One region of the Enterobacter ludwigii genome, then DNA from elsewhere that is predicted to be linked to it. Evidence: predicted binding sites of a transcription regulator. Region 1 holds the regulator's gene; the other holds the start of a gene.
What was found. The regulator PhoB, encoded in region 1, activates phosphate uptake and scavenging genes when phosphate is short. The targets are predictions, from matches to a motif close to CTGTCATAAAACTGNCNNAT.
Positions count from the first base shown of each region.

Region 2: the regulator PhoB is predicted to act here: its motif matches at 5,884-5,903, upstream of pstS (phosphate ABC transporter substrate-binding protein PstS).

Region 1 is NZ_CP017279.1:133,713-141,453, reverse strand. It holds gene malZ (maltodextrin glucosidase) at 1-1,181, opposite strand, end outside; gene proY (proline-specific permease ProY) at 1,335-2,708, opposite strand; gene brnQ (branched-chain amino acid transporter carrier protein BrnQ) at 2,790-4,109, opposite strand; gene phoR (phosphate regulon sensor histidine kinase PhoR) at 4,519-5,814, opposite strand; gene phoB (phosphate response regulator transcription factor PhoB) at 5,836-6,525, opposite strand; gene sbcD (exonuclease subunit SbcD) at 6,713-7,741, shown strand, end outside.
Region 2 is NZ_CP017279.1:3,213,652-3,221,392, forward strand. It holds gene atpG (F0F1 ATP synthase subunit gamma) at 1-81, shown strand, start outside; gene atpD (F0F1 ATP synthase subunit beta) at 113-1,495, shown strand; gene BH714_RS15115 (F0F1 ATP synthase subunit epsilon) at 1,516-1,935, shown strand; gene glmU (bifunctional UDP-N-acetylglucosamine diphosphorylase/glucosamine-1-phosphate N-acetyltransferase GlmU) at 2,241-3,611, shown strand; gene glmS (glutamine--fructose-6-phosphate transaminase (isomerizing)) at 3,840-5,669, shown strand; gene pstS (phosphate ABC transporter substrate-binding protein PstS) at 5,991-7,031, shown strand; gene pstC (phosphate ABC transporter permease PstC) at 7,112-7,741, shown strand, end outside.

The DNA.
Region 1 (7,741 bases):
CGGTAGTTCATGGCCGAATCTTCTGCATCGGCTTGCAGCCACTGGCGCGCATCGCCAAAATGCTCGCCAAAGACAAAGGCCTCCGGCTGCGCGGCTTTCGCTGAGCGGGTGATACCTGCAACGTGCTGAAGGTTATTACGCGCTCCGCCCGCTTCACCCAGCATATGCACCACGTCAAGACGCCAGCCGTCCATGTTCCATGGCGCCTTAAGCCAGTGGCGGACAACGCTGTCTTCACCGCCGTAGATTTCGTTGACCAGAGAAGGCGACTGGAAATCCAGCTTCGGCAGGCTTGGGTAGCCCAGCCAGTCCAGCGCGTAGCCCTCTTCATTAAAGCTGTACCAGTTACGCTGCGGCGAATCCGGGTTATGGCATGCCCCGCTCATCGACTGGTTATGACGGTCAAACCACGCGTGCGAATCCCCGCTGTGGTTGAACACGCCGTCCAGAATCAGGCGCATCCCTTCGTTTTTAGTGTTCTGTCGCAGGCGCAGCAGCGCCGCATCGCCGCCAAACTGCTCATCAACATGACGATAATCTTCGGTGTCGTATTTATGCACGCTCGGGGCTTTAAACACCGGGTTAAGGTACAGCGCCGTCACGCCCAGTTTTTTCAGGTACGGGAGTTTTTCGCTGATCCCGTCGAGATCGCCACCGTAAAACGTCGAGCCACCCGCCTGCGCGGTCAGCGGTTCATCCCATGCTTTGAGGATAATGTCGTGACCTGCTGCGTGGTGGTAATAAACCTTGTCCTGGTCTGCAGTGCGCTTTTCGCTGCGGGCAAAGCGGTCCGGGAAAATCTGGTAAAACACCTGATCGTTAACCCATTGCGGGCCATTGTCCGGGTAATCGACGGCAAATTGCTCCAGCCGGGCCGGCGGAAAACGGCTAAACCCCTGCGGGGTAAACCACAGCTGGCGGTTATTCCACAGCAGTTTAAAACTGTAGCGACGACGCGGCTGTCCACGGGTTAAATCGATGTTTGCCCGCCACGCCGTGATCCCGGGCTGCGGCTGGCTGCGCTGCTTATGCATTTTCAGCGCGGTCTCTTCGTTATCAATTTCGGCGCGTAGCGTCACGCGTTCAGGCTGATTTTCCCCCGCCAGCCAGAGCGTAATCACAAGGTTGTCTTTGTTTTGCTTAACAAATGGGGCAACCGGAAGGTGCCAGGCGTTTAACATCACGAATCCCCTTTGATGAAATTGACGTCACCTTGCCACAGGGTGGTTAAGGTTAGCTCATCATGACGAGGTTTATTGAGGGAGGAGGACGGGGGAGGAGGCATCAGCGTGAGCGGATGCCTCCTTCCAGTCCCTCTGCGGGGAGAGGGAAGATTACTGTGCCTGCGCCAGCTGACGGTCGCGGCGGCATTTGAACATCCAGCCCAGCAGCAGCAGGACGATCCACGCACAGCCCACGTAAAGGGAGATACGGGTATCCGGATGATAGCCAATCAGGGCGATGATAAAGACCAGGAAGACCAGACCGACAGCGGTTGTCACCACCCCACCCGGCACTTTGAACTTCAGCGCTTTCGCCTCTTCCGGTGACAGACGGCGACGGAACGCAATCTGCGACAACAGGATCATGATCCACACCCACACGGTCGCGAAGGTCGCCAGCGACGCAATCACCAGGAACACATTCTCCGGCATGATGTAGTTCAGGTAGACCGACAGCAGCAGGGCTACGGTCATCACCATTACCGTCACCCACGGCGTGCCGCGACGAGAGGTTTTGGCAAACACCTTAGGCGCACTGCCCTGCTCCGCCATTCCGTGCAGCATGCGGCCCACGCCAAAGACGTCACTGTTGATTGCCGAAAGCGAGGCGGTCAGCACCACAAAGTTCAGGATGCTGGCGGCAAACGCGATGCCCATATGCTGGAAGGTCAGCACAAACGGGCTGCCGTTAGTGCCCACCTGGTTCCACGGGTAGATGGACATAATGACGAACAGCGTCCCCACATAGAACACCAGAATACGCATTGGCACTGAGTTGATGGCGCGCGGAATGGATTTCTCCGGGTCTTTCGCTTCCCCGGCGGTAATGCCGATAATCTCGATCCCGCCGTAGGCAAACATGACCATCTGCAGCGACATCACCATACCGAGCCAGCCGTTGCTGAAGAAGCCGCCGTTGCTCCAGAGGTTATGGATCCCCGTTGGCTGACCGCCGTTGCCGATACCCCAGATGATGATCCCGAAGCCCGCGATAATCATGATGATAATGGTGGCAACTTTGAAGAAGGAGAACCAGAACTCCAGTTCACCAAACACCTTCACGCTCATCAGGTTGACGGCACAGATGATCAGCACCACGCTCAGCACCCAGATCCAGTGCGGAACCGCGGGGAACCAGACGCCCATGTAGATGCCAAAGGCGGTAACGTCGGCAATAGCCACAATCAGAATTTCGAAGCAGTAGGTCCAGCCGGTGATGAAGCCCGCCAGCGGGCCTAAGTTTTCCTGCGCATAGCGCGAGAACGAACTGGCAGACGGATTGTGAACCGACATCTCCCCGAGGGCGCGCATGATAATATACGCGGCCACGCCACCGATGATGTAGGCCAGCAGAACGCTGGGACCGGCCATTTTAATGGCATCTGCCGAGCCATAAAAAAGACCGGTACCGATAGCGGATCCCAGCGCCATAAAGCGAATGTGGCGGGTGCTGAGTCCACGTTTGAGTTTGTTAGTGCTTTCCATTTAAATCTTGCCATTCAACTCGAAAAAAACAAAAAACCACGGGGCCTTAAGCCCCGTGGTTAAACAGTTTGTTGCCGTTGATTAATGGGCGTTCGATGCGACCTGACGCCCTGCAGCACGATCCCAGATAATGGCCAGAACCAGTGCAACAACGGTAGGCATCAACCAGGCCAGGCCTTGCTCGGACAGCGGCAGACGCTGTGTCCAGGCTGGCAGTATTTGCGCAAAGGCGGATGCTTTAATCCCGTCAAGGATACCAAAAATCAGGCTGATAAACATGGCTGGCGCAATAATTCGCGACGAGTTGTTCCACCACGGGCGGGTGAAGCTCAGCACCACCAGCACAATACACGGCGGATAGATGGCCGTCAGCACCGGGATAGAGACCTGAATCAGGTGGCTCAGACCGAGGTTTGACACCGCCATGGAGAAGATGCCCAGGATAAAGACCAGCGTGCGGTAAGAGAGCGGCAGATACTGAGCAAAGAACTCAGCGCAGGCGCAGGTCAGCCCCACGGCGGTGACAAGGCACGCCAGGAAAATCAGTACCGCCAGCAGCAGGCTACCCGCACCACCAAAGGTGTGCTGTACGTAAGCATGGAGGATCGCCGCGCCGTTGGCATTTTGATCGACCAGTATGGCGCTATCTGAGCCCAGGCGGAACAGCGCCAGGTACAGCAGCGTCAGCCCCACACCGGCCATCAGGCCAGCCCAGATGGTGTAGCGAGTCAGCAGACGCGCTTCCGTTACGCCGCGGGAACGTGCGGCATTCACGATAACAATACCAAACACCATTGCGCCCAGCGTATCCATCGTCAGGTAGCCGTTCACAAAGCCGTTGGAGAACGCGGCGTTTTTATAGGCGTCCATCGCATCGCTAATCGGGCCTGCGGGCCAGACGATGGCCGCAACCGCCAGCACAATCAGCGCCACGATTTTCAGCGGAGCCAGGAAGTTACCCACGGTATCCAGCAGCTTGCCCGGATAGAGGGAAACCAGAATCACAATCGCGAAGTAGATCAGGCTGTAGATAAACAGCGGCATCGCGCCATCGCCAGTGAGCGGGGCAATCCCCACTTCGAAGGATACGGTCGCGGTACGCGGGGTCGCAAACAGCGGGCCAACGGCCAGATAACAGACGGTCGCCAGCAGAATGCCGGCCACTTTGCCAATCGGGGTGCTGAGGCTATCAACGCCACCACCGACTTTCGCCAGCGCGACGACGGTCAGTACCGGCAGACCCACAGCAGTAATCAGGAAACCAAACGCAGCGGTCCAGACGTGTTCACCCGCCTGTAAGCCAACCATTGGAGGGAAAATGATGTTGCCTGCGCCAACGAACAGCGCAAATGTCATAAAGCCCAGCGCGATGATGTCACGCGATTTTAAGTGATGGGTCATAAAACCTTACTGCCTGTGGATGTGGTGTTGAAAACATTGAGATTTTCGCTATCCCTGACGGGACGATACAGCGGAAAATTTGCTCAATTTCAGCGGGATATGCTCCCGTCCTGGCGTGGAGAAGAATAGTTTTTCGATTTACCACGCAAATACAGTCGGTATGACAGTATCTGGGGCGCAATTTAAACGCTTATAACGTTTAAAGGCAAGATGGGATCGTGAAACCAGAACAATATGCCAGCATCAAAAATCAGATCAGCACAATACGCTAATTATAAGAAAAACCCATGGCTAATCATGCGAACAAAAAACAGCCAGCCGTATAATATTCAGCCGCGTTTCGCTTGACTGCAAAGCAAACGGGCCAGCAAACGCTGGCCCGTGGAAAGGTAAACTGACACGCCTGTCGTCAGGCGATCTTTTTGGCAATTAATCGTTCCGGGATAACGAAACTGAAGCGGGTTCCCTTACCCAGCGTGCTTTGAATATCGAGACGGCTTTCATGATGATTCACCGCGTGTTTCACAATAGCCAGCCCCAGACCGCTGCCGCCGGTCTGCCGTGAGCGCGCTTTATCCACCCGGTAGAAGCGCTCGGTCAGACGCGGGATGTGTTCAGGTGCGATCCCCGGCCCGTTATCCTCTACGCTGAACTCAGCGCCCGTTGGCGTGCGCTGCCAGCGCACCACGATATCCGTCCCCGCTGGCGTATGATTCACCGCGTTATACACCAGATTGGAAATGGCGCTGCGCAGCTCATCTTCGCTGCCAAGCACCTTGAGCGTGTTGTCGACCTCGAAGGTCAGCTGATGCATTTTATGGCTTAACGTCTGCGCTTCGCGCTCCACCACCCGCAGCATCATCGGCACATCAATGGTGTCATTCAATGCCAGCGAGGGGGCGGCCTCAATTTTCGAGAGCGTCAGCAGCTGTTTCACCAGCCCTTCCATACGGTGCGTTTGTTCACGCATCGTATGCAACGCTTTCTCGCGCGGCGCGCCTTCCAGCGTTTGCTCCTGCATCATCTCCAGGTACCCCTGAAGCACCGTCAGCGGAGTGCGTAATTCGTGGCTGACGTTGGCAAAGAAGTTGCGTCGCGCCCCTTCCAGCTGGTGCATCTGGGTGACATCACGGGCAACCATCAGCCACTGCTGGTCGCTGTAAGGCATCACACGGATTTCCAGATGGCGCCCATTATTGAGCTTCAGGTTGTGGGGGCGGGTAAAATCACGCTTTTTCAGGTACAGCGTGAACTCGGGATAACGCAGAAGGTTGAGGATGTTCTGGCCATTATCGTCCGGCCAGCGCAGGCCCAGCAGCTGTTGCGCGAGGCCGTTACACCAGAAGATCGTCCCTTCTTCGGTCGTCAGAATGACAGCATCCGGCAGCGACTCAGCGCCGCTACGGAAGCGTTTGATCAGGCTTCCCAGCTCCCGACGCCGCTTTTTGTTACGCATCTGCATCTGGTGCAGACCGTACAGCAGCGGCTCCCAGCTTCCGCTTCCCGGCGGAGGCGTCATACTTCGGTCAACCCACAGCCACCACGAGAGGCGCAGCAGGTTCCAGAAATGCCAGATCAGAAGCCCGGTAACCGACGCCAGCAGAAACCACGGCAAATATCCAAGAAAGGCCCCCAGAATGAAGGCCGGAATACAGCATAAGATCAGTTCAAAGACGAGCCTTTTCCATGACAGACGTTCCAGCACGCGTCACACTCCTGTCATTGTTCAGAAACGGGTTGAAAAACGATAACCCGTGCCGCGGACCGTCTGCACCATGCGATCGTGGCCGCTCAGTTCCAGCGCTTTTCGCAGGCGGCGGATATGTACGTCAACCGTCCGGTCTTCGACATACACGTTAGTTCCCCAGACGTTATTCAGCAACTGTTCGCGGCTGTATACGCGCTCCGGGTGAGTCATAAAGAAATGCAGAAGTTTAAATTCGGTAGGCCCCATATCGAGGGGATTTTCACCGGTCATGACGCGGTGTGAGGTAGGGTCAAGGCTCAGTCCCTGCATCTCAATCACCTCTTCCACCGCCATCGGTGAAATGCGGCGCATCACGGCTTTAATGCGGGCAACCAGCTCTTTCGGTGAGAACGGTTTGGTAATGTAATCGTCCGCCCCCGTTTCCAGACCGCGTACGCGATCCTCTTCTTCACCGCGCGCCGTGAGCATCACAACCGGTATGTCGCGGGTTAGCGCTTCACGTTTCAGGTGTTTGATAAACTGCAGCCCGGAGCCGCCAGGCAACATCCAGTCGAGCAGAATCAGATCGGGCCAGGGTTCATTCAGCTGGTTCACCGCGCTGTCATAATCTTCCGCCTCAACCGGCTGGAAGCCATTTTGCTCGAGCACGAAGCACACCATTTCACGAATCGGAGCTTCATCTTCTACGACCAGAATACGTCTCGCCATACTTTGCCCTGTTTTATCTTATTTAAGTTACAAGTTTGTAATGCGGCGTCATTATGCGTCAGATTTATGACAGATTTATGAAAAACAGTACCACTATAAAGGGCAAACTGTTGTTTTATTACAGCGGTTATTTTCTGTTCCCTGACAGTTTATAATCCTGCTTTCTCTTTTTCGCCACGGATCAGCAATGCGCATACTACACACCTCTGACTGGCATCTGGGTCAAAATTTTTACAGCAAAAGCCGGGCGGCTGAACACGAAGCGTTCCTGAACTGGCTGCTGGATACGGCCCGCTCTCATGAGGTAGACGCCATTATTGTAGCGGGTGACATCTTCGATACCGGCTCGCCCCCCAGCTATGCGCGCGAGTTATATAACCGTTTTGTCGTCAATCTGCAGCAAACGGGCTGTCATCTGGTGATTGTTGCCGGCAACCATGATTCCGTCGCAACGTTAAATGAATCCCGCGATATTCTGGCGTTCCTCAATACTACCGTGGTGGCCAGCGCAGGACATGCGCCGCAGATCCTGAAAAAGCGCGACGGGACGCCGGGTGCGGTACTGTGTCCGATCCCATTTTTACGCCCGCGCGATATTGTCCAAAGCCAGGCGGGGCTTTCCGGCGCTGAAAAACAGCAGCATTTGCTGCAGGCTATCACCGACTATTACCACCAGCAGCATGCCCAGGCCTGTGCCCTTCGCGGTGACCAGGCGATTCCGGTGATTGCCACCGGGCACCTCACCACCGTTGGGGCCAGCAAAAGCGACGCGGTGCGTGACATTTATATTGGCACGCTGGATGCTTTCCCGGCACAAAACTTCCCGCCCGCGGAGTATATTGCCCTCGGGCATATCCACCGGGCGCAGGTTATCGGCGGCTGCGAGCACATTCGCTACTGCGGCTCGCCCATCTCGCTGAGTTTTGATGAGACCGGCAAAGCCAAAAGTGTCCATCTGGTGAGCTTTAGCGACGGCAAGCTCAGCGCCGTTGACACGCTGGAAGTGCCCGTCACCCAGCCGCTGGCGGTGCTGAAAGGCGATCTGGACGCCATCACCGCCCAGCTTGAACAGTGGCGCGGCGTGGAACAAAACCCGCCGGTCTGGCTGGATATTGAGATCGCCAGCGCCGACTACCTGCATGATGTACAGCGTAAAATTCAGGTACTCACGGAAGACCTGCCGGTAGAGGTGCTGCTGGTGCGCCGCAGCCGCGAG
Region 2 (7,741 bases), 1.8 Mb from region 1:
CAGTTGGTTTACAACAAAGCTCGTCAGGCCAGCATTACTCAGGAACTCACCGAGATCGTCTCGGGGGCCGCCGCGGTTTAACCAGGTTTACGAATTACGTAGAGGATTCAAGATGGCTACTGGAAAGATTGTCCAGGTAATCGGCGCCGTGGTGGACGTCGAGTTCCCTCAGGACGCCGTACCACGCGTGTACGACGCGCTTGAGGTACAGAATGGTAACGAGAGCCTGGTGCTGGAAGTTCAGCAGCAGCTCGGCGGCGGTATCGTGCGTACCATCGCGATGGGTTCTTCCGACGGTCTGCGTCGTGGTCTGGAAGTTAAAGACCTTGAGCACCCGATCGAAGTCCCGGTAGGTAAAGCAACACTGGGTCGTATCATGAACGTATTGGGTCAACCAATCGACATGAAAGGCGACATCGGTGAAGAAGAGCGTTGGGCTATCCACCGCGCAGCACCTTCCTACGAAGAGCTGTCCAGCTCTCAGGAACTGCTGGAAACCGGCATCAAAGTTATCGACCTGATGTGTCCGTTTGCGAAGGGCGGTAAAGTTGGTCTGTTCGGTGGTGCGGGTGTAGGTAAAACCGTAAACATGATGGAGCTGATCCGTAACATCGCGATCGAGCACTCCGGTTACTCCGTATTTGCGGGCGTAGGTGAACGTACTCGTGAGGGTAACGACTTCTACCACGAAATGACCGACTCCAACGTTCTGGACAAAGTATCCCTGGTTTACGGTCAGATGAACGAGCCACCAGGAAACCGTCTGCGCGTTGCGCTGACTGGCCTGACTATGGCTGAGAAGTTCCGTGACGAAGGCCGTGACGTTCTGCTGTTCGTTGATAACATCTATCGTTACACCCTGGCCGGTACTGAAGTATCTGCACTGCTGGGTCGTATGCCTTCAGCGGTAGGTTATCAGCCGACGCTGGCGGAAGAGATGGGTGTTCTTCAGGAACGTATCACCTCTACCAAAACCGGTTCTATCACCTCCGTTCAGGCGGTATACGTACCTGCGGATGACTTGACTGACCCATCCCCAGCCACCACCTTTGCGCACCTTGACGCAACCGTGGTACTGAGCCGTCAGATCGCGTCTCTGGGTATTTACCCGGCCGTTGACCCGCTGGACTCCACCAGCCGTCAGCTGGATCCACTGGTTGTGGGTCAGGAACACTACGACACCGCGCGTGGCGTACAGTCCCTGCTGCAGCGTTACCAGGAACTGAAAGACATCATCGCCATCCTGGGTATGGATGAGCTGTCTGAAGAAGACAAACTGGTGGTAGCACGTGCGCGTAAGATCCAGCGCTTCCTGTCCCAGCCGTTCTTCGTTGCGGAAGTATTCACCGGTTCTCCGGGTAAATACGTTTCCCTGAAAGACACCATCCGTGGCTTTAAAGGCATCATGGAAGGCGAATACGATCACCTGCCGGAGCAGGCGTTCTACATGGTTGGTTCCATCGACGAAGCCGTGGAAAAAGCCAAAAAACTTTAACGCCTTAATCGGAGGGTGATATGGCAATGACTTACCACCTGGACGTCGTCAGCGCAGAGCAACAAATGTTCTCTGGTCTGGTCGAGAAAATCCAGGTAACGGGTAGTGAAGGTGAACTGGGTATTTTCCCGGGTCACGCACCGCTGCTCACCGCCATTAAGCCTGGTATGATCCGCATCGTTAAACAGTTCGGTCATGAAGAGTTTATCTATCTGTCCGGCGGCATTCTTGAAGTGCAGCCTGGCAGCGTGACCGTTCTGGCCGATACCGCTATTCGTGGCCAGGATCTCGACGAAGCACGAGCCCTGGAATCGAAGCGTAAGGCTGAAGAGCACATTAGCAGCTCTCATGGTGACGTGGATTACGCTCAGGCGTCTGCGGAGCTGGCCAAAGCGATCGCGAAACTGCGCGTTATCGAGTTGACCAAAAAAGCGATGTAACACCGGCTTGAAAAGCACAAAGCCAGTCTGGTTTCCAGGCTGGCTTTTTTTATGGTTTCGTATCACACCGATCTTTATTCATGATCCAAAAGAATAGCTAAGCTATTGTGTGTGCTAGCGACTTATCGCGAGAAGGCTATTTTCCAGAGAAAAAGGGGTTTACTCTGCCCCTAAAAATGGCCTCAAATAGCCATTATTGGCTGATGTTGAACGTTTTAACGCCATTCCATTTTATGACGCAAAATATGTAGAATTTTCAACGTCAACGGGTTTAACTTCTTACTCAAATTACAGTCAGGACGCGTATGTTGAACAATACAATGAGCGTGGTCATCCTTGCCGCCGGTAAAGGTACCCGCATGTATTCCGATCTTCCAAAGGTACTGCACACGCTGGCAGGAAAGCCGATGGTGCAGCATGTCATTGATGCCGCTAATGAACTGGGTGCCCGTCAGGTCCATCTGGTCTATGGTCACGGCGGCGATCTGCTTAAAAAGACGCTGAACGATGACAAACTCAACTGGGTGCTTCAGGCAGAACAGTTGGGGACCGGACACGCCATGCAGCAGGCCGCCCCGTTCTTTGCAGATGACGAAGATATTCTGATGCTTTATGGCGACGTCCCGCTGATCTCTGTCGACACCCTTGCCCGCCTGCGTGAAGCTAAACCGCAGGGTGGTATCGGGTTGTTAACTGTCGTACTTGACGATCCAACCGGCTATGGCCGCATTACCCGCGAAAACGGTAACGTAACGGGTATCGTTGAGCATAAAGATGCCAGCGACGCACAGCGTCAGATTCAGGAGATCAACACCGGTATCCTGATTGCCAATGGTGCGGACCTGAAGCGCTGGCTGTCGAAGCTCAACAACAATAATGCGCAGGGTGAGTACTACATCACCGACATCATCGCGATGGCCTATCAGGAAGGGCGTGAGATTGCGGCGGTTCATCCGGCACGCATTAGCGAAACCGAAGGGGTGAATAACCGCCTTCAGCTTTCCCGCCTGGAACGCGTTTATCAGTCCGAACAGGCTGAAAAACTGCTCCTGGCAGGCGTTATGCTGCGTGACCCGGCGCGTTTCGATCTGCGCGGGACCTTATCTCACGGGCGCGACGTTGAAATCGATACTAACGTTATCCTTGAAGGCAACGTCACGCTTGGCCACCGCGTCAAAATTGGTGCCGGTTGTGTTATCAAAAACAGCGTCATCGGTGACGACTGCGACATTAGCCCGTACAGCGTGGTTGAAGATGCACATCTGGACGCGGCATGCACCATTGGGCCGTTCGCACGCCTGCGCCCTGGCGCTGAATTGCTCGAAGGCGCCCATGTTGGCAACTTCGTTGAAATGAAAAAAGCGCGTCTGGGCAAAGGTTCCAAAGCCGGCCATTTAACCTACCTGGGCGATGCAGAAATTGGCGATAACGTGAACATTGGTGCAGGAACAATCACCTGCAACTATGACGGTGCCAACAAGTTTAAAACCATCATTGGTGATGATGTGTTTGTCGGTTCTGATACCCAGCTGGTGGCACCGGTGACGGTCGGGAACGGGGTAACCATTGCCGCCGGGACGACCGTGACGCGCGATGTTGCCGACAATGAGCTGGTGCTGAGCCGCGTGCCGCAGGTTCACAAGCAGGGCTGGAAACGCCCAGTGAAGAAAAAGTAACGACCTGCACCCTGCTCTCTCCCGTGAGGAGAGCGCTCGTTCGGTGCGGTGTTTTTTGCCCTCACCCCTCTGGGGAGAGGGATGGGGTGAGGGGATAACATAATCCTCCCCCCAAAGGCAGTACTTATAACAATAACCCCACTCTCTACAAGGCTCGGGGTGCCCGGAAAGGGCAAATACAGGTCAGCGACAACGCATGGCATAACGCCATAATCAGGAAATTAAACTATGTGTGGAATTGTTGGCGCAGTTGCGCAGCGTGATATTGCTGAAATCCTTCTCGAAGGTTTACGTCGTCTGGAATACCGTGGTTACGACTCTGCCGGTCTGGCAGTTGTGGATGCAGAAGGGCATATGACCCGTCTGCGTCGTCTCGGTAAAGTGCAGATGCTGGCCCAGGCTGCGGAAGATCATCCGCTGCACGGTGGCACGGGTATTGCGCACACCCGCTGGGCGACCCACGGCGAACCGTCTGAAGGCAATGCGCACCCGCATGTGTCCGAACACATCGTGGTCGTGCATAACGGCATTATCGAAAACCACGAACCGCTGCGCGAAGAACTTAAAGCGCTCGGCTATACCTTCGTCTCTGAAACCGACACCGAAGTTATTGCTCACCTGGTTCACTGGGAGCTGGAGCAGGGCGGTACACTGCGTGAAGCGGTGCTGCGCGCGATCCCTCAGCTGCGCGGTGCGTACGGTACGGTAATCATGGATTCACGCGATCCGTCCACGCTGCTGGCCGCACGTTCCGGTAGCCCAATGGTTATCGGTCTGGGCATGGGCGAGAACTTTATCGCCTCTGACCAACTGGCACTTCTGCCGGTTACCCGTCGCTTTATCTTCCTGGAAGAGGGTGATATCGCGGAAGTGACGCGTCGCAGCGTGACGGTATTCGATACCAAAGGCGAGCCGGTGAAACGCCCGGAGATCGAATCCAATCTGCAGTACGACGCAGGCGACAAAGGCGCTTACCGTCACTACATGCAGAAAGAAATTTACGAGCAGCCGAACGCCATCAAAAACACCCTGACCGGGCGCATCAGCCACGGCGAAGTGGACCTGAGCGAACTGGGCGCCAACGCCAATGAGCTGCTCGGTAAGGTTGAGCATATTCAGATCGTGGCCTGCGGTACCTCCTACAACTCCGGTATGGTCTCCCGCTACTGGTTCGAATCCCTGGCCGGTGTTCCGTGTGACGTGGAAATCGCTTCAGAATTCCGCTACCGCAAATCCGCGGTGCGTCGTAATAGCCTGATGATCACCCTTTCCCAGTCTGGCGAAACGGCGGACACCCTGGCGGCGCTGCGTCTCTCTAAAGAGCTGGGTTATCTGGGCTCTCTGGCCATCTGTAACGTGCCGGGTTCTTCGCTGGTTCGTGAATCCGATCTGGCGCTGATGACCAACGCAGGTACGGAAATCGGCGTGGCCTCCACCAAAGCGTTTACCACTCAGCTGACCGTTCTGCTGATGCTGGTGGCGAAACTGGCGCGTCTGAAAGGGCAGGATGCGGCTGTTGAGCATGACATCGTTCATGGCCTGCAGGCGCTGCCAAGCCGTATTGAGCAGATGCTGTCTCAGGACAAACGCATTGAAGCGCTGGCGGAAGATTTCTCTGACAAACATCACGCCCTGTTCCTCGGCCGTGGCGATCAGTATCCAATTGCGCTGGAAGGCGCGTTGAAGCTGAAAGAGATCTCCTACATCCACGCGGAAGCTTACGCAGCAGGCGAGCTGAAACACGGCCCGCTGGCGCTGATTGACGCAGACATGCCGGTCATCGTTGTGGCACCTAACAACGAACTGCTGGAAAAACTGAAGTCCAATATCGAAGAAGTCCGCGCCCGCGGTGGTGTACTGTACGTCTTCGCCGATAAAGACGCCGGCTTTGCGAGCAGCGACAATATGCACATCATCGAGATGCCGCATGTGGAAGAGGTGATTGCCCCTATCTTCTACACCGTTCCGCTGCAGTTGCTGGCCTACCACGTCGCGCTGATCAAAGGCACTGACGTTGACCAGCCACGTAACCTGGCGAAATCGGTCACCGTAGAATAATCCCCTCAGGCTCCACCTTCGGGTGGAGCTTTTTTACCCTTCCTGGTTTGTTTTTAATCAACCCATCCGCATTTTTATTTATGACAATCTGTCATCTTCAGCTACTTTTTTCAGTGTCACATAAAGAAAATATTTCTGAAAACTTGCTGTCATGTAAGTGGTTAACTAGATGATAATTAAATGAATTTTTACTGATATTTAAGCTAAATTTTCATTGTCATAAAACTGTCATAATTCGTACATTTATCTGTCACCTGTTTGTCCTATTTTGCTCATCGTAGCCACTAAACAACGATTTACGAAAATCTTGCAGGAGACATTATGAAAGTTATGCGTACCACTGTCGCAACTGTTGTCGCCGCGACCTTATCTCTGAGCGCGTTCTCTGTATTTGCAGAAGCAAGCCTGACTGGCGCTGGTGCAACCTTCCCTGCGCCGGTGTATGCCAAATGGGCGGATACCTACCAGAAAGAAACCGGTAACAAGGTTAACTATCAGGGTATCGGCTCCTCCGGTGGCGTAAAACAAATTACCGCGAATACCGTTGATTTCGGCGCATCAGACGCTCCACTGTCTGATGACAAACTGGCGCAGGAAGGCCTGTTCCAGTTCCCGACCGTTATCGGTGGTGTTGTGCTGGCCGTTAACATTCCAGGCCTGAAATCAGGCGAGCTGGTCCTGGACGGCAAAACCCTGGGTGACATCTACCTCGGTAAAATCAAAAAATGGGATGACGAAGCCATCACCAAACTGAACCCGGGTGTCAAACTGCCTTCGCAGAACATCGCAGTGGTTCGTCGTGCAGATGGTTCCGGTACCTCTTTCGTTTTCACCAGCTACCTGGCGAAAGTGAACGAAGAGTGGAAATCTAAAGTCGGTTCCGGCTCTACCGTTAACTGGCCAACCGGTCTGGGTGGTAAAGGCAACGACGGTATCGCCGCGTTCGTACAGCGTCTGCCTGGTTCTATCGGCTATGTAGAGTATGCGTATGCTAAGCAGAACAACCTGTCCTACACCAAACTGGTTTCTGCCGATGGCAAGCCAGTCAGCCCGACTGAAGAGAACTTTGCTAACGCTGCAAAAGGCGCTGACTGGAGCAAATCCTTCGCTCAGGATCTGACTAACCAGAAAGGCGATGGTGCGTGGCCAATCACCTCTACCACCTTCATTCTGGTTCACAAAGAGCAGAAGAAACCTGAGCAGGGCGCTGAAGTGTTGAAGTTCTTCGACTGGGCGTACAAAAACGGCGGCAAACAGGCTAACGCGCTGGATTACGCCACCCTGCCGGACAACGTGGTTGAGCAGATTCGCGCTGCATGGAAAACCAACGTGAAAGACAGCAGCGGTAAAGCATTGTATTAATTTAGTATTCTGACGAAAATGGCGGGTGGCGCTCGCGCTACCCGCCGATTTCGTAAACGCGTTTAACAGAAGAGTGATTTATGGCTGCAACAAAGCCTGCATTTAACCCTCCGGGTAAAAAAGGTGACATGATTTTCAGCGCGCTGGTCAAACTGGCTGCGCTGATTGTGCTATTGCTGCTGGGCGGCATTATCGTGTCCCTGATTTTCTCCTCCTGGCCGAGCATCCAGAAATTCGGTTTCTCTTTCCTGTGGACCAAAGAGTGGGATGCGCCGAACGATATCTACGGTGCGCTGGTGCCGATTTACGGCACGCTGGTGACGTCGTTTATCGCCCTGCTGATTGCGGTGCCGGTGAGCTTTGGTATTGCCCTGTTCCTGACGGAACTGGCGCCGGGCTGGCTGCGACGTCCACTGGGTATCGCCATTGAACTGCTGGCCGCTATTCCAAGTATCGTGTACGGCATGTGGGGCCTGTTTATCTTTGCTCCCCTGTTCGCAACGTACTTCCAGGAACCGGTGGGTAATGTTCTCTCTGCCATTCCGTTTGTCGGCACCCTGTTCTCTGGCCCGGCTTTCGGTATCGGTATTCTGGCTGCGGGGGTGATCCTCGCCATTATGATTATTCCGTACATTGCGGCGGTAATGCGCGATGTCTTCGAACAAACCCCGGTGATGATGAAAGAGTCGGCCTACGGCATCGGCTGCACC